DNA from 3 places in the Comamonas sp. NyZ500 genome. Region 1 is predicted to be linked to each of the others. Evidence: predicted binding sites of a transcription regulator. Region 1 holds the regulator's gene; each other region holds the start of a gene.

The links. The regulator HrcA, encoded in region 1, represses chaperone genes, less so after heat shock. The targets are predictions, from matches to a motif close to TTAGCACTCNNNNNNNNNGAGTGCTAA.
Region 2: groES (co-chaperone GroES) is a predicted target of HrcA. The motif match lies at 4,258-4,284, and genes of this name have one in related genera.
Region 3: rpoH (RNA polymerase sigma factor RpoH) is a predicted target of HrcA. The motif match lies at 2,881-2,907, and genes of this name have one in related genera.

What each region holds. Positions count from the first base shown of each region.
Region 1 covers NZ_JAEIJE010000004.1:23,716-29,582, reverse strand. Annotated here, with positions in the region: gene creC (two-component system sensor histidine kinase CreC) at 1-12, opposite strand, end outside; gene JAO85_RS08010 (winged helix-turn-helix domain-containing protein) at 18-701, opposite strand; gene rapZ (RNase adapter RapZ) at 731-1,654, opposite strand; gene recN (DNA repair protein RecN) at 1,659-3,416, opposite strand; gene JAO85_RS07995 (NAD kinase) at 3,419-4,318, opposite strand; gene hrcA (heat-inducible transcriptional repressor HrcA) at 4,348-5,355, shown strand; tRNA gene JAO85_RS07985 (tRNA-Ile) at 5,408-5,484, shown strand.
Region 2 covers NZ_JAEIJE010000004.1:203,840-209,706, forward strand. Annotated here, with positions in the region: gene JAO85_RS08845 (bifunctional nicotinamide-nucleotide adenylyltransferase/Nudix hydroxylase) at 1-372, shown strand, start outside; gene JAO85_RS08850 (GNAT family N-acetyltransferase) at 439-933, shown strand; gene JAO85_RS08855 (H-NS family nucleoid-associated regulatory protein) at 1,122-1,460, shown strand; gene JAO85_RS08860 (chemotaxis protein CheW) at 1,474-4,107, opposite strand; gene groES (co-chaperone GroES) at 4,369-4,659, shown strand; gene groL (chaperonin GroEL) at 4,754-5,867, shown strand, end outside.
Region 3 covers NZ_JAEIJE010000009.1:172,780-178,646, forward strand. Annotated here, with positions in the region: gene JAO85_RS15365 (sterol desaturase family protein) at 1-515, opposite strand, end outside; gene JAO85_RS15370 (tripartite tricarboxylate transporter substrate binding protein) at 764-1,762, opposite strand; gene rpoH (RNA polymerase sigma factor RpoH) at 1,905-2,849, opposite strand; gene ftrA (transcriptional regulator FtrA) at 3,980-4,981, opposite strand; gene JAO85_RS15385 (rhodanese-like domain-containing protein) at 5,054-5,476, shown strand.

The DNA of each region.
Region 1 (5,867 bases):
GCCCAGACGCATACCGGCTATCCGGGCTGGTTCAGGCTATAGCCCAGACCGCGGTGGGTGACGATGAGCTCCTGATCGGGCAAACGCTCGCGCAGTTTGGCGCGCAGGGTCTTGATATGGGTATCCACCGTGCGGTCCGTGCTCTCGCTGTCCAGCCCCCAGATTTGCTCCAGCAAGGCGTCACGGCTCAGGATGCGGCCTGCCGCGTTGACCAGACTCTGCAGCAGCTGATATTCGCGCCTTGTCAGATCCAGCGCCTTGCTGTGGATCAGGGCACGCTGCCCTTGCTCATCTATTTGAAGTGCTCTTGCAGGCTGGGCGAGTGCTGCAGGCTGAAATTGCCTGGAGCGGCGCAGCAGGGCGCGGGTGCGCGCCAGCAGTTCGCGCGGGCTGAAGGGCTTGGTCAGATAGTCGTCTGCGCCCAGCTCCAGGCCCAGAACCTTGTCCATCTCCTCGCCTCTGGCGCTGAGCACCAGCACCGGAACAATGGAGCCGGCAGAGCGCAGCTCGCGACACCAGTCCAGGCCGTTGCCATCGGGCAGGCCTACGTCCATGAGCAGCACATCAAACCCTGTCCTGCTCCATTGCTGACGCGCATCGGCGATCAGCAGACTGTGGGTGACGGCAATGCCCTCGCGTTCCAGAGCGTAGCAAATCGTTCTTGCAATGGCCGGGTCGTCTTCGAGCAGCAGCACCTGCATGGCTGACGTCTGAGGGCTGAGCATGCGGGTCAGCTGATCGGGTGGATGGCGTCCGGGGCCAGAAACTGCTGAGAGACCTGGATGAATTTGTCGCGAAAATCCAGTGAGCGGTGGCGGCGTACGGTGGGCCACTGCTTCTCGAAGTGCCTGGCGAGAGCTTCGACGAGAAAGACCGAGCGGTGCTGCCCGCCCGTGCAACCTATGCCCACGGTGACATAGCTGCGGTGGTCTCTGGCCAGCAGCGGCAGCCAGCGTTCGAGGAACTGCTGTATATCCAGCTGCATCTGCTGCACCTCGGGCAAGGCGCCCAGATAGTCGGCAACCGGCTTGTCCAGGCCCGTCAAGGCACGCAGTTCCTTGTCGTAGAAGGGATTGGGCAGCATGCGCACATCAAACACATAGTCAGAGTCTGTGGGCATGCTGTGCTTGAACCCAAAGGACTGGAACATCAGCGTCATCTGCCCTGTGGGTGCTTCGATGATCTGCTTGATATAGCTTTGCAGCTGCGCCGACTTGAGGTCGCCGGTGTCGATGACGATGGAGCGGTCGCGCAGCAGGCCCAGCAGCTCGCGTTCCTTTTCGATATCGAGCTCCAGTGCCTGGCGCTCGTTCGTCAGGGAGCCGGGGGACAGAGGGTGGCGCCTGCGGGTTTCCGAAAAGCGCCTGATCAGGGTGCTGCTGTCGGCATCGAGAAAAATCATGCGTGGCATCAGCCCCTGCTTTTTGAGGCGATGCAGCTGATCAGGCAGCTGAGGTAGGCCCTTGGCGCTGCGTGCATCCATGGCAATGGCCACTTTCTCGTCCTGATGGTTGAGCTTGAGCTCCACAAAGGACTGCAGCAGTTCCGGGGGCAGGTTGTCGACGCAGTAGTAGCCAGCATCCTCCAGCGCATGCAGCGCAACGGATTTGCCCGATCCGGACATGCCGCTGATCAGAACAATCTCCATGGACATGATTTCAAACTCCTCTGACTTTGCCGCTTTTGCGTGCTGTAGTGCTGGCCTTGGCACTTCGGGCCTGGGTGCCCGATGGACGCTGGGCGCTGTTTGCGGCCTGCTTTGCAGGCAATCTTGCCATGGCCAGCATTTCTCTGGCATGGGCCATGGTTGCTTCGGACAGGTGCTCGCCGCCCAGCATGCGGGCCATTTCCATCTCGCGCTCCTCGCCAGTCAGCGGATCCACGCTGCTGATGGTGGTGTTGGACTTGGGGCGCTTGGTCACCCGGTAGTGCTGGTCTGCGTAGGCAGCGACCTGGGGCAGGTGAGTGACGGCCAGCACCTGGCGTGAATCGCCGAGCGAGTGCATGAGGCGGCCCACGGTTTCGGCCACGGCTCCGCCCACGCCGGAGTCCACCTCGTCAAAGATCAGGGTCCCGGCCTGGCCCAGCTCGCTGGTGGTCACGGCAATGGCCAGCGAGATGCGCGACAACTCGCCGCCCGATGCCACCTTGGCAACGGGTTTGGGCGTGGCGCCGGTATGGCCGGCCACGAGAAAGGTGATGCTGTCCGTGCCCGCAGGGCTGGCGGCATCGGCATGCTCCAGCTGTACTTCGAAACGGCCGCCCTTCATGCCCAGACTCTGCATGGACTGGGTGATGGCGCGTGACAGGCGCGGCGCAGCCAGGCTGCGCTGCTGCGAAATCTTGCGCGCCTCGGCCTGATATCTGAGCTGGGCAGCCTGCTCTTTGGCGCGCAGCCCCTCCACATCGACGGCAGCATCCAGCTGGTGCAGCTCCTGTTTCCAGCCTTCGAGCAGGGCGGGCAAGTCCTCGGGTGTGCGCTTGTAGCGGCGCGCCAGCTGCATCCACAGCGACAGGCGTTCATCGAGATCGGCCAGCAGCTCGGGATCCAGATCGGCGCGGCGCAGATAGGCCTGCAGCGAGTGACGGGCATCGTGCAACTGGGCCACACAGGAGCCCAGTACGTCGGCAATGCTCTGAAACTCAGGCTCAAGATGCTCCTGGTCCTGCAGCAGGTGGTGGGCCCTGCCCAATGGGGTGGCTGCTCCCGAATCGTCATCCTCCAGCAGTTGCAGGCAGGACTGGGCCGAGTCCATCAAGGTCTGCGCGTGTGACAGGCGTGTGTGCTGGGCATTGAGCTCATCCCACTCTTCGGCGCGCGGCGACAGCTTGTCCAGCTCGGAAATCTGCCATTGCAGGCGCTCCCGTTCGCGTTGCAGATTGTCCTGGGCCGATAGCGCCTGCTCCAGTGCCTGATGGTTCTGGCGCCAGTCCAGCCAAAGCGATTTGAGCTGGGCCGTTTCAATGCCTCCGTAGGTATCCAGCATGGCGCGTGCTGCATCCGGGCGGGTCAGGCTTTGCCAGGCATGCTGGCCGTGAATGTCGATCAGCTGATCGCCCAGATGGCGCAGTTGCGTGGCCGTGGCGGGAGAGCCGTTGATCCAGGCGCGGCTGCGGCCCAGACTGTCGATGACGCGGCGCAGCAGCAAATCCTGCTCCTGCGCAAAACCCGACTCTTCCAGCCATTCATGAAGATGGGGCGGGCAATCGAACTCTGCGCAAATATCGGCCTGAGGGCAGCCTTCGCGCACTACCTGTGCATCGGCTCGTGCGCCCAGCACCAGTTGCAGAGCGTCGAGCATGATGGATTTGCCGGCCCCGGTTTCGCCGGTAAGCACCGTGAAGCCGGTCTGCCAGTCCAGATCGAGTGACTGGACAATCACAAAGTCCCGCAGGACGATGCGCTTCAAGGCCATGGTCAGACGCCTCCCTCGTTCCAGCCCAGTTTTTTGCGCAGGGTGTCGAAGTAATTCCAGCCCTTGGGGTGCAGAAAGTGCACGCTGTGATCGGCGCGCGTCACCAGAATGCGGTCGCCATGCTGCAGCGATTTCAGTGACTGCATGTCGAAGTTCGCGCTGGCGTCGCCTCGGCCGCCCACCACCTCGATAGTCACTTCCTGAGCGTCGGAGAGCACGATGGGGCGGTTGGAGAGGTTGTGCGGCGCGATGGGCACCATCACCCAGGCCGGAATCGAAGGGTGCAGCATGGGGCCGCCGGCCGAGAGCGCGTAGGCGGTGGAGCCCGTGGGGGTGGCCACGATCAAGCCGTCCGCGCGCTGGTTGGAGACAAAGCTGCCGCCGACCTCGATGCGCAGCTCCACCATGCCCGAGGTCGAGCCACGGTTGACCACCACATCATTCATGGCCTGGGCTTCAAACACGCACTGGCCGTCGCGCATGACGCGAGCATTCATCAGGGTGCGTTCGTCTTCCTCGTACTCGCCCTGCAGTATGGGCGTGATGGAGGCTTCGAATTCATCCAGGGCGATATCGGTGACAAACCCCAGGCGGCCCTGGTTGATGCCGACCAGCGGCGTGCCATAGCGCGCCAGATGGCGGCACACGCCCAGCATGGTGCCGTCGCCGCCCACCACCAGGCCGAGGTCGCAATGCCTGCCCAGACCGTCAACGTCCATGCTCGGGTAATCGGGCAGGCCCGCATAGATGGCGGACTGGGTATCCAGAATCACCTCACAACCCAGGCTGCGCACGTAACCGGCAATCCGTTGCAGCGCTTCGCTGGCTGCATCGGACGGAACGCCTGCTGCGGGTGTGTGGTACTTGCCGATCAGGGCAATATGGTGGAACGTGGATGTCATCTGGGAAATTACATCATTAAAATGAAATCATGCTCGACGAACGTGCCAAGTTATTGCTCAAAGCGCTGATCGAGCGTTACATCGCTGACGGTCAACCAGTCGGCTCGCGCACTCTTTCACGTGCATCCGGGCTTGAATTGTCGCCTGCCACCATACGCAATGTGATGGCCGACCTGGAAGAGATGGGTCTGATCATCAGCCCTCACACATCGGCAGGCCGCGTGCCGACAGCCAGGGGATACCGCCTGTTTGTCGACACCATGCTGACTGTGGACCGCTGCGATCTTGTAACGCCCGGCCTGATGCCTGAACAGCCGCAGAAGGTAATTGCCAATGCGGCCAATCTGCTGTCCAACCTCTCCCAGTTCGTGGGTGTGGTCATGGTGCCGCGTCGCAGCTCCGTCTTCAAGCATATCGAGTTCGTGCGCCTGTCGGAGCGGCGCTTTCTGGTCATCATCGTCTCGCCCGAAGGCGATGTGCAAAACCGCGTGATCTTCACGGATGTGGATTACGAGTCCTCGCAACTGATAGAAGCCTCGAATTTCCTCAATCACCATTACGCCGGTTTGACAATGGAGGAGGTGCGCACGCGGCTGCAGACCGAGGTGGAGCAATTGCGGGGCCAGGTTGCCAGCCTCATGCAGGCAGCGGTGAATGTAGGCACTGAGGTCATGAGTAACCATGATCGCGAGGATGTGGTGATCGCCGGCGAGCGCAATCTGCTGTCCGTGAGCGATTTTTCCAGCGATATGGGCAATCTGCGCCGCGCTTTCGACCTGTTCGAGCAGAAAACGCAAATCCTTAGGTTGCTGGATTTCTCCAATCAGGCTGATGGCGTACGCATTTACATCGGCGGCGAGAGCCAGACCGTGCCGTTTGAAGATTTGTCTGTAGTGAGTGCTCCCTATGAGCTCGACGGCAAGGTGGTTGGCACCTTGGGGGTGATCGGCCCCACGCGCATGCACTACGACAAGATGATCCAGATTGTCGATATCACATCCAAACTGGTGAGCAATGCTCTGAGTCACAAGCGTTAGGCCCTACAATGGCGAAGTTTTTCTGGTGGCAGCCACGGCTGTTGTCAGTGTTGGGGCGTTAGCTCAGTTGGTTAGAGCAGAGGACTCATAATCCTTTGGTCGTCGGTTCAAGTCCGCCACGCCCTACCAATAATTTCAACGGGTTACGAGAAATCGTAGCCCGTTTTTCTTTTGGGCTGTCAACGAAGTGTCAACAGGAGCGCGTCCTCCTGTCTTGCTTGAGGTCATGTTTTCTTGCAGCTTTGCCTCTTGGTACCATCTTCCCTAGGAGGGGGTATGGCTAGGTCAAAAGACAATTTGCTTGTGCTCATCGATGGAGACTTGATTGGGGCGAACTTGGTTACAGCTTCAATTCCTGCTGACTCTGCCGGGCCTGCGCATAAAAAACACTACTATGCGCTTTCGAATGGTCAGCGCATGTGTTATGGGTGGACAAAGGCGGAAGCATGCAAGGTGCTTATTGATTGCGCCAATCAACTTGGTTGGATCGTGCTGCAGCCTCTGAGCCTGCC
Region 2 (5,867 bases), 180 kb from region 1:
GCACTGCCCGGCGGGTTTCTCGAGCAGCGTGACAGCCTCTGGCAATCCTGCATGCGCGAGCTGCGCGAAGAGACTTGCTCCTCCATCAGCGAGGCCGATCTGCTGGCGGCCCTGCAGGCCGTGCAGGTCTTCGATCACCCGGACCGCAGCCTGCGCGGGCGTACCATCACCCATGTGCACTATCTGGACCTGGGCGTGCAGCCCAGCCTGCCCCCGGTACAGGGCGCGGACGACGCCGCCCTGGCCCGCTGGGTGCCGATTGCCGATCTGCCCCGCATGGAAGCCGAGTTCTTCGAGGACCATTTCCAGATCCTGTGCCAGTTCCTGCCCGTGACTCTGGCTCAGAGCGAGCCCGAGCTCCAGGTCGCCTGATAGAACAAAACCATAGCTTAAAGTGCTTTACTATCAAGAGCTTGAGCTACTTTTCCCTGTTATTCCATGAGCCAGCTCCATATCCGCCCCGCCACCGAGCAAGACATCGACCTGATCCTGCACTTCGTGCGCGAACTCGCCATCTATGAAAAGGCCGAGCATGAGGTCAAGGCCACGCCCGACCATGTGCGTCGCACGCTGTTCTGCGCCAACCCTTCTGTCTTTGGACTGATCTGCGAGATCGAGGGCAAGGCCGTGGGCTTTGCCGTGTATTTCTTCAACTATTCCACCTGGCAGGGCCAGCATGGCCTGTATCTGGAAGATCTGTACATCACTCCCGACGCCCGCGGCCACGGCGCCGGCAAGGCCCTGCTCCAGCATCTGGCCCGGATCGCCATGGAAAAGGACTGCGGCCGCTTTGAATGGAGTTGCCTGGACTGGAACACGCCCTCCATCAAGTTCTATGACAGCCTGGGCGCTCTGCCACAGACCGAGTGGATCCGCTATCGCATGACGGGCTCGGCCCTGCAGGCCATGGCCACGGGTGACAAACAGGCTTGAGCCCCAGACCGGATCATCCAGAGTGATGTGTGCAGCCCTTCGAAGTGATGTGCGCCCCTTTGCAGATTGAGTGTACGCAACATCAACAATGCGGCGCGTTCGCGCTTGGGCCAGAATGAATGGTTTTGCAAAGCAATAACCAAGGCGGCAATCAGTGCTGACCTTTCACACTATCTCTGGAATCCAGAATGCCAAGCTATCAAGAACTCATCGCTCAGAAAAATGCGCTGGACAAGCGCATCGAAGAAGCGCGCAGCACCGAAGCCAAGGAAGCCCTGGCCACCGTCAAGCAACTGATCGCCACCTTCGGCTTTACCTCTCAGCAGGTTTTCCCCTGGAAGCCTGAAGAAAAGAAAAAGGTCGAAGCCAGGTACTACGACCCCGAAAGTGGTGCGACCTGGACCGGCCGCGGCAAGCCCCCGAAGTGGATCGAAGGCAAGGATCGCGGCCAGTACGAGATCAAGACCACGCCTACCGTGGACTTCAGCGCCCCTCGCGACGAAAAAAACCCGTTCCCGGTTCAATAAGCGGCCCGGCCGTTCAGCCGCCGGCACCCTGCTCCGCCGGCAGCGGTGCCTTGAGCATGCGCACCAGGGCCGTCACGTTCAGGCATTGGATGAGCAGATCTCCGTCATTGGCACGGATCAAGCGGTCAACCAGTTGATCCGCCGCACCCGCCATTGCAGGAGCCAGTCGCAACTGCCCGCTCTCGAAGCGCACCACGCCTTCGAGATCACTGACCAGCACGCCCAGCTTGAGCCCCTGGAGCTCCAGCACGATCACCTGGCTTTGCGCCGTCCTGATGACAGGTTTGCCAAAGAGCAGGGCTCCCAGATCGAAGACCCATACATAGCCGGCCACGACTCCCTGGCTGCGCCGCGCCAGCGTTCCCACGCAGTGCGGCAAGCGACCGGCCGAAACGGGAGCGATGGCCGAGGCGCTCTGGGCCTCGAGCACGCAGGCCGCATCAACGGCCAGCACGCTGCGCCCCACAAAAAAAGTCGCCATCTCCATGCCGGCTGCACTGCCCTGGCTGGCCGCCACCAGGCTTTGCACCCTGGTGTTGCGTCGAGAGACGGCTGCCAGCGCATCGTCCTGCACGGCACCAAACGCCTGCACGGACAAGGCCAGTACCTCTTCGCGATAGCCATCGCTGCGCTTGAACTCCCGGTAACCGCTGCCCGCCGTGATCGCCACCACACAATACTGGCCCTGATATACCATGGCACGGGCCATGCTCTGTCCAGGTGCCAGGGCCAGCATCTGTGGCGGCAGATCCAGCTGCATGCCCGGCTGCAGCTGCACATCCGAGGAGGACATGACCAGGCCCGAGCGGTTCAGGTAGGCCACCTGTCTGCTGCCTGCACCTGCCGCCTGAGCGCGGGTCACGCCTTCCAGCATGGCCTTGAACTCACGCTGTGCATGGAACACCAGGCCAATCCCGCCCAGCACCACGCCATCGGCATTGCGTATGGCCGCGTGATAGACATAGGTCGCGCCGTCATCCTCGTGCTGCACACAGGGGCGCCATGGCGAGACGTGATAGGCCTGGGTCCCGCCCAGCGCCAGAACCTGGTGCAGGCTGTCCATCTCTATATAAGTGCCCAGCAGCCCACGGACCTCGGCATCCGGGCGGCCTCGCTGGCTGACGGCCACGACCCTGCCGCGAACGTCATAGACCATGATTTGCTGGTAGACCGTATACAGGTCGTGAATGGCGGTGAGCAGCGCACAGGCCTCGCTCACCTGATCTGGAGCCGTCTCGCCCAGGGCCTGGTCCTCGAGCAATTCGGACAGCTGCGGCGTCAAGGCCCACCAGCGGCAGTCGTTGGCACGCTCGTAGAGATTGCGATCGAGCAGATCCACCAGCAGACTGGTCAACAGGCTGTTGTCTCTCAGTGCGGTATTGAGCACCGTGCCGTAGAGCGCATCAATGGACTGGGAGAAGACCTCGTTGGTCCTTGCCCCGGTCTCGCCAATCTGCTCCAGCACGGCCTGCAGCCGCGTGTTGTCCATCTGCTTGCCTGCCGTCATGACGCGGCCGTTCCAGACCACACGGCGTATGGTGTCCGCTGCGCTGCGTATGGCGTGCAGAGGTGGACAGAAGCGACGTGCATGCGCCAGCAGGCCCTGGGCCACGGCCGCGTCCAGCCCACCCAGACCCGCTTGCGACTGAAGACCGAAGGCCAGCTCCAGCGGCGTCATGATCTGCGCCCGCCAGCCCTGGGGGCCCATATAGCCTTGATAGCCTCCCGATGCCGCCGATTGCACCAGATAGGTGCGCCCGCAGTGTACATACAGTGGATCCGCACCATCACGGTGAGCCTGCAGCTTCGCCCCCACACCAATCCAGTGCGGATCGCTGCTGGCCAGCACCAGTCCCTGATCATCGAGCAACAGGGCGATGCTGGTCTGAGCTTCGGGCGCACCGCTACCGTCTGTCCGGTCTCGGCCGCTCCAGATGCCTTGCATCTCGCCATCAAAGTCAAAACACAGGCACAGCACGCCAATAGGCTGGCGGTTGCCGGCGTGCAGCATGCGATGCGCATAGATCAGCGCGCTGCCGTGCCCCGACAGCAGGTCGGTGGCGCCGAAACTCTGCACAAAGCCCTGGCTTTGCAGAGCGCGGGCAATCAATGCATCCCGGCATGGCTGATCTGTGGCCTGACTCCTCTCGCGCGCACTCGCTCGCACCTGGCCTTCGGCATCCAGCAGCAGAATGTCCGCGTAGACCGTGTACTTGCTGCGGTAGGCACGCAGACGCTGGGTGATGGCCGCCTCATCGCCATCCGCTGCGGCCATGAACTGGCACAGCATGGCGTCGGTCGCCAGAAACCCCACGTCGGCCGTGCGCTCGTAGAGATTACGCACCAGGGTATCGATCAGATGCTGTGCCTGACTGGCCAGCCCCGCCGTCACCCCCGTCACAGCCTGCATCACCATGGACTGCACCAGGTCCTGCTCCAGACGCTCGAAGCCGCCGCGCGTGGCGGCCATCATGGGCAGCAAGGCCTGCGCTTCCTGTGGGCAGTTCATCTTGGCGGAGGACTCTATGAGCCGCCACATCAGATTCAGCTCCCTGAGCGAACTCTCGCAGCGCCCGACCTGGCGCATATGGGGAATGAAGACATCTGTCTGCAACAGGTCTTGGGCGCGCTGCGCCGGGGCAGTCATGGTTTCTGGAGGCATGTTTTGGCAGAGCAAAAGCCAGGCCTATTTGTAAAAACACGTTACACATGACTAAGAACAAACCCTGTTTCCTCGCTGATTTGTCCTGCGACCGACGGGGGAGAGGTCTTGAAAGCTCAGGAATTTGCCTTATTATTAGCACTCGATGGGGTTGAGTGCTAACAGCTTGACCCTAGATATTCCGAATGTCGGCCAGGATGGCTGGCAAGTCTTGTTTCAACTTTGTTGATGTATTTAGGAGTTGGTATGAACCTGCGTCCCCTGCACGATCGCGTGATCGTCAAGCGCCTCGAAAACGAAACCAAGACAGCCTCGGGCATCGTGCTCCCTGATGCTGCCACCGAGAAGCCTGACCAGGGCGAAGTGCTGGCTGTGGGTCCCGGCAAGCGCAATGACAAGGGCGAGCTGATCGCTCTGAACGTGAAGGTCGGCGACCGCGTTCTGTTCGGCAAGTACTCTGGCCAAACCGTGAAGATCCACGGCGACGAGCTGCTGGTGATGAAGGAAGACGACCTGTTCGCAGTCGTCGAGAAGTAATCCTTCCCGAACACATTCTCCTCTTCATGGCTGTCGGCGACTGATTGACAAGCGCTGGCAGCCCAATTGAACCTCATTCTTTAGGAGCCAAAAAATGGCAGCAAAAGACGTAGTTTTCGGCGGTGAAGCACGTGCACGCATGGTTGAAGGCGTGAACATCCTGGCTAACGCAGTCAAGGTTACCCTGGGCCCCAAGGGTCGCAACGTGGTTCTGGAGCGCTCCTTCGGCGCCCCCACCGTGACCAAGGACGGCGTGTCCGTGGCCAAGGAAATCGAACTCAAGGACAAGCTGCAGAACATGGGCGCCCAGCTCGTGAAGGAAGTGGCCTCCAAGACCAACGACATCGCTGGTGACGGCACGACCACCGCTACCGTACTGGCCCAAGCCATCGTGCGCGAAGGCTCCAAGTACGTGGCCGCCGGCCTGAACCCCATGGACCTGAAGCGCGGCATCGACAAGGCTGTCGCCGCCCTGGTGGAAGAGCTGAAGAAGCAATCCAAGGCCACCACCACTTCCAAGGAAATCGCTCAAGTGGGCACGATCTCCGCCAACTCCGACTCCGACGTGGGCGAAATCATCGCTCAAGCCATGGACAAGGTCGGCAAGGAAGGCGTGATCACCGTTGAAGAAGGCAAGAGCCTGGCCAACGAACTGGATGTCGTCGAAGGCATGCAATTCGACCGCGGCTACCTGTCGCCCTACTTCATCAACAACCCCGAAAAGCAAGCCGCGATTCTGGACAACCCCTTCGTGCTGCTGTTCGACAAGAAGATCAGCAATATCCGCGACCTGCTCCCCACGCTGGAAGCTGTGGCCAAGGCCGGCCGTCCCCTGCTGATCATTGCCGAAGACGTCGAAGGCGAAGCCCTGGCGACTCTGGTGGTGAACACCATCCGCGGCATCCTGAAGGTTGTGGCTGTGAAGGCTCCCGGCTTCGGCGACCGTCGCAAGGCCATGCTGGAAGACATCGCCATCCTGACTGGCGGCAAGGTCATCGCTGAAGAAGTGGGCCTGTCGCTGGACAAGGTGACCCTGGAAGATCTGGGCCAGGCTGCTCGCGTCGAAATCGGCAAGGAAAACACCACCATCATCGACGGTGCCGGCGCTGCTGACGAAATCGAAGCCCGCGTCAAGCAAATCCGCATCCAGATCGAAGAAGCCACTTCCGACTACGACCGTGAAAAGCTGCAAGAGCGCGTGGCCAAGC
Region 3 (5,867 bases), on a different contig from region 1:
AAGTAGAAGTCATGCACCAGCATGGGCAGCAAGATGATGTTGCCCAGCATCAGCGCCTCGATGGGGTGAAAGCTGTAGGTGGACCAGGGCGTGGTCACCACGGAGCGATGATGGTCGCCGTGATAGCGCACCAGGCGGCGCGTGTGCAGCAGGCGGTGGTTGATCCAGAAGTGCACATCGTTCCAGATCAGCAGCGCAAAGATCTCCACAACGATGCGTCCAGCACTGGCGGTGGGCGAGAGCTGGGCCCAGCCCAGTTGCAGCAAGCCCCAGGGGACGATCATGCCTATGCCGAAGATCAGTATGGAATGAAAGGACTGGCGCCATTCACGTTGCAACTGGTCGGGCTTGAGCGGACGTATATCCAGTGGCTTACCAATACCGGCACGGGCAAGAGATGCCGTCAGAGCGCCCATGAGCAGGCCGCCCAGAAGATAAATACCCCCGAAAAAAACCAGGCCCAATGCCATGACTTGCCAGGCATTGAGCTGCGTGAACCAGGTACCAGCGTCCATGAAGGCTCCAAAAGCGGTGGCGCTGCCCCAGATACAACAATGCGCCCGACGGCATAGCGTAAACCCATGCCTGTCGGGCGCATGATAAAGGACGCCGCAGTAGCTCTCGTTGATACCCGGAGTAGCTTCAGCGTGTGGGATGGAGGAAAACTGGCGCACGTCATCTGCGTGACTGCGAGCAAGCGCCGCCGCGCGGCGAGGCTGTCTTCCCCCTCGGGGGAAGCCGCAAAGCGGCTCAGGAGGCGTGTTTACTGCGCCGTGATGCCCTGCTCGCGAATGATGGTGCCCAGCGCCTTCACATCCTGCTGGATGCGGTTGCTCAGGCCTTCGGGCGAGCTGCCCACGGCTTGCCAGCCTTGCATGGACAGCTTCTGGCGCATCTCGGGCGTACGCACGATCTCGCTGACGGCAGCCGCCAGTTTGTCCACATGGGCCTTGGGCATGGACCTGGGCGCAGCCACGGCGTTCCAGATTTCCAGATCAAAGTTGTTGACGCCGAGCTCTTTGAGGCTGGGAAGGCCGGGAGCCAGCGGGCTGCGTGCTGCAGAGGTTACGCCAATGCCGTGCAGCTTGCCGGCCTGAATCTGTGCCATGGCCAGTGCCGGAGGGAGCATGGACAGCTTCAAATCGCCGCCCTGAATGCCGTTGAACACTTGAGGATAGCCGGTATAGGGCACGTGCACGGCCTTGATGGCCGAGCGGCTCTTGAGCAGTTCCATGCCCAGATGGCCCACGGTACCGACACCGGGCGAGCCATAGCTCCATTTGTCGCCAGCCTTGGCGGCCGCTTCCATAAAGGCCTTGCCTTGTGGGGCCGACGCAGGGGCTACCAGTACCAGCGGAGCCACGCCGATCAGGCTCACGGGCTGCAGGTCCTTGATGGGGTCATAGCGCACGGCAGGGTTGAGCATCTTGGCAATGGTCATATTGCCGTTGATCATCACGCTGAAGGTGTAGCCATCAGCCTTGGCGACATATTCGCCGGCGATATTGCCGCCGGCTCCCACGCGGTTTTCCACGATGATGGTCTGACCCAGCTTCTTCTCCAATGGCTCGGCCAATGCGCGGGCTGTCAGGTCGGGCGAGGAGCCTGCGGGGAAGCCCACGATCAGATGAAGGGGCTTGTCGGGCCAGTTGTCGGCTGCCAGGACGGCCGGAGCCATTGCTGTCGCCACCATGGCGACTCCTGCCGCAACCAGGCTGCGGCGGGACAGGTTCTTCAAGATGTGCGAAGTGCGAATAGGCATGGCAGGTCTCTTTTGAATTCTTGATAGGCGATCGGTGTGCATGAGAACATGCATCAATGCCGAAAAATAAAAAACCCGGAAATTATCCGGGTTTGAGGTTCAGCATTTCAGCCTTTTAAAGGCTTGGAGCGCAAGTTGGCGTTTACGCAAACTCGGCCAGCGCTTTTTTCATCTTTTTCATGGCGGCTACCTCAATTTGGCGAATGCGCTCGGCGCTCACACCGTATTCGGCAGCCAGCTCATGCAGCGTCATGCCGCCAGAGCCGTCGTCATTGACCTTGAGCCAGCGCTCTTCAACGATGCGGCGGCTGCGGTCATCCAGTCCCTCCAGGGCCATGACCAGACCATCGGTCGCCAGATGATCGCGCTGACGCGATTCAAGCATGGCGGTAGGCTCGTGGCTGGCATCAGCCAGGTAGGCGATGGGGCCGAAGGCCTGCTCTCCGTCGTCGCTGGGAGAAGGATCCAGCAGCACATCGCCGCCGGCCAGACGGGTTTCCATCTCGATGACTTCCTCGCGCTTGACGTTGAGCTTGGCAGCAACCGCGTCAATTTCGTTCGAGGTCAGCGTCTCGCGCAGGGCCAGCTCTTCGTCCGCCATGGCAGCATCGGACTTCAGGTCATGCTTCATCGAGCGCAGATTGAAGAACAGCTTGCGTTGGGCCTTGGTCGTGGCGACCTTGACCATGCGCCAGTTCTTCAGAATGTACTCGTGGATTTCCGCCTTGATCCAGTGCATGGCGTAGCTGACCAGACGCACGCCCTGATCGGGGTCGAATCGTTTGACAGCCTTCATCAGGCCCACATTGCCTTCCTGAATCAGGTCGCCGTGAGGCAGACCATAGCCCAGGTACTGGCGCGAGATGGAGACGACCAGACGCAGGTGGGACATCACCAGACGCCCGGCGGCGTCCAGATCATTGTGTTCTTTGAGCTTGCGAGCGTAGTCCTGCTCTTCCTCAAGGGTGAGCATTGGCATACGATTGACCGCCGAGATATAGGCATCCAGGTTGCCCAGCGGAGGTACCAGCGCCCAGGGGTTCGCGGGCGCCAAGGCAGTAGCAATGGAGCCGGAGGCAGTTTTCATTGCAGGTTTCCTTTCTTCCATGATCTTCATATTAGCACTCCGTTAGAGAGAGTGCTAAAGACAAAGTTCCCACAGCTTTTGTTGGTTTTTGACGGTTCAGGCGGCTCGTGTCGATTTGTCGATTCTTCTTGAGTTTTGTACTTTTCTCACTGAGTTTTGTACTGCTTTGAAGCCAGAGCGACTGCATAACCATATGATTTGATTGGTGAAATTATTAATTTCACAAGTTTCTCTCATCTGGGGTTGATTATTTTTTAGGCGAATTCTTCAAAAAATCCGGAATTTATTAACATGTTAATCTGTTATTCCGTGCTCCCCTAGTTGGCCTTTGTGCAGACTCGGCTGTGCCAGGCTGCCAGCAGGCAGGAGCTGATACCCATGCAGCCTCGCACGATGCGCGTCTCATGCTGCGCCTTTCGAATTCTGCAGTTTTTGCCGTTAAGGATTAGGTGGTTTTTTGAGGGCTACCAAGTCGTAGAACCGGTGTTGAACAAGTTAGTTGCCCATGCGTTTGCAACGACGCTTGTCGCGCATAACTAGCTAGATCTCAGTCACGTTGAGCTGTAGTAGCCGCAGACTAGATGTCGGCTACGGTTCAATGCGTGTACCGGCAACATTGCTCTTCTGTAGCAAATGCTCGCTATCAGTGAGCCGACAGCCTCGATCATTGATTGACTGAGAAGATGAGCGACATTGGCTACCGCGCTCGCTCCCTGACAGGCTCACATTTCGGCTAGAGGCAGTCGGCCAGCCCTTTTTTGCAGTTGGCGGCTTTAGGCTGTGAGCGGTCTGTCACCGAACGGCAGACTTGATGGGCAGAGCCACCAACCTGAGGTACCCGTTCGCGTCGGCCAGCACTCGACCCGTTGCTGTCGTTCGAGCCTCCACCTGCAATGTCTCCTGTGCAGCGATTGCTGCTGCTCATGGCTGCATCGTGACCTATCGGTCACCGCTCCATAGCAGCTATCCGAAGATCGATGCTGGCGAATTCTCAACGACGGGTTTCAGTTGAGTAGCGGACAGTGGATGTTAGTTGCAGGCCGATTGGTTGCTGGAAGTCTGCTGTCATTTGACACAGACATGATGTTGCGACCCAAAGCAGAAATTCACTCAAGTTATGCCGAAGGCAGTTAGCTGATCCGTACAGCGCTGAACATAGCTCGATAGTCCCTGGGGGCTAGGCCTAGTTTGGCGCGAAAGTGATGCCTAAGGACCTGGACACTGCCGAATCCAACCCGTGCAGCAATGTCCTCGACCGGCATTGCACTGCCCTCGAGAAGGCGTTGGGCTTCTGTCACCCGCTCAGCGATCAGCCATTGGCCTGGGGGTACACCTGTCGCCCTGATGAAATGGCGCAGGAAAGACCTGGGACTCATCAGCACGCTCTGCGCCATCCGATCAACTGTCCAGTCGCCTTGAAGATCCGCACGCATCTGTTCCAGCATGTCCGAGAGCCGATTGAGCCGGTCCGGCTGCACGGGGCGTTCGATGAACTGAGCTTGCCCACCGCTGCGATGGGGAGGCATCACCAAGCGCCGGGCGACGCTGTTGGCGGCTTTCACGCCGAAGTCTCCTCGCACGATATGCAGCATCAAATCTATACCCGCGGCGCTTCCCGCCGAAGTCAGAATACGGTCTTCTTCGACATAGAGCACGCTGGCATCGACTTCGATTGCGGGGTGCCGCTGGCTCAGCGTCTCGGCATAGCGCCAGTGCGTTGCTGCCCTTCGCCCGTCCAACAGGCCCGTTGCGGCCAGCACGAAGGCTCCAGAGCATATTGAGGCCAACCGGGCGCCGCGCTCCCAGGCTAGGCGCAAGCGTCGCACAAGCTTCTGTGGTACCGGTACATGTGGGCCTTTCCATCCGGGCATCACGATCAGATCCGCACGCTCTAGCAAATCGGCTTGACCATCAGCCATGACATGCAGGCCGCCATGAGCCCGCAGTAAGCCAGGCTCGACTGCCGCACTGGCAAAGCGGTACCAGCCAGGGCCCATCTCCGGACGCGCCAGACCGAAAACCTCTGCCACGATGGAGAACTCGAAGGTGCATAGGCCATCGTAGACTGGGGCCACAACCAGCGGGCCGCTGGTGGCCTCGGTGATTGGCGTAATCTTTTCGGTAGATGTCATATGCGCCAATTGTGACTCGACTGGACTCTCGGCACGATAAGCATCACTGCCACAAACACAGTCTTCTTTGTTATGACCTTCTCCAGCACCCATGTAACCGCAAGTCCCGCTGCGAAGCCGCCCATTGCCATCGCTCATTTCGCTGCTGAATTCAGTTTCGAGACCGATTGTTGGGATGTGCATGACGGGCTTCTAAAGGGCCCCGATTTCGTGCTCCTCGACGTACGCTCGCCGGCACTGTTCTCCCAGGGCCATGTGCCAGGGGCAATCAATTTGCCTCATGGGAAGATCGTCGAAAGCAAGTTGGCGGCTTGGCCAGAAGAGACCCTATTCGTCACCTACTGCGCAGGGCCCCATTGCAACGGCGCGGCACGCGGTGCCTTGCGTCTGGCAAGACTGGGGCGGCCCGTGAAAATAATGGCTGGCGGTATTACTGGTTGGCTCGATGAAGGGTTTGAACTGAATAGGACAATGCTCGAAGACCCGTCCGCCTAACGCGTTGGCTTCCCGCTTCAGAAGACAGCCCTGGAGGAATGCGGGCCAACCGCTAGTGACTGTGGATTCAACGGGTTGCGGCCGTCGCTGTTCGAAACCCAATCAGTCACCTCTTTTCAATGAGGTCGACCATAGCTTTCACCTTCGCAGTTCCACTCAAAATTCCGCAAGTGGATTGGGCTGCGCGGAGTTCTCCAAACCGCCTTTTCAATTGGGCTGTGAGGCGGTTGTCGGGGCACCTACCGAGCTTCTCGGCGCTAGATTTGAAACGCAGATCGCTTTAGAGAGGCGAAAGAGAATTTTGATGAAGAAGATCGCAGTACAAGCCCTTAGAGCTCCGAGTTTTTGACACTCTCAAAAACCCTGATCTCTTACGTGATGGATGTCGCGC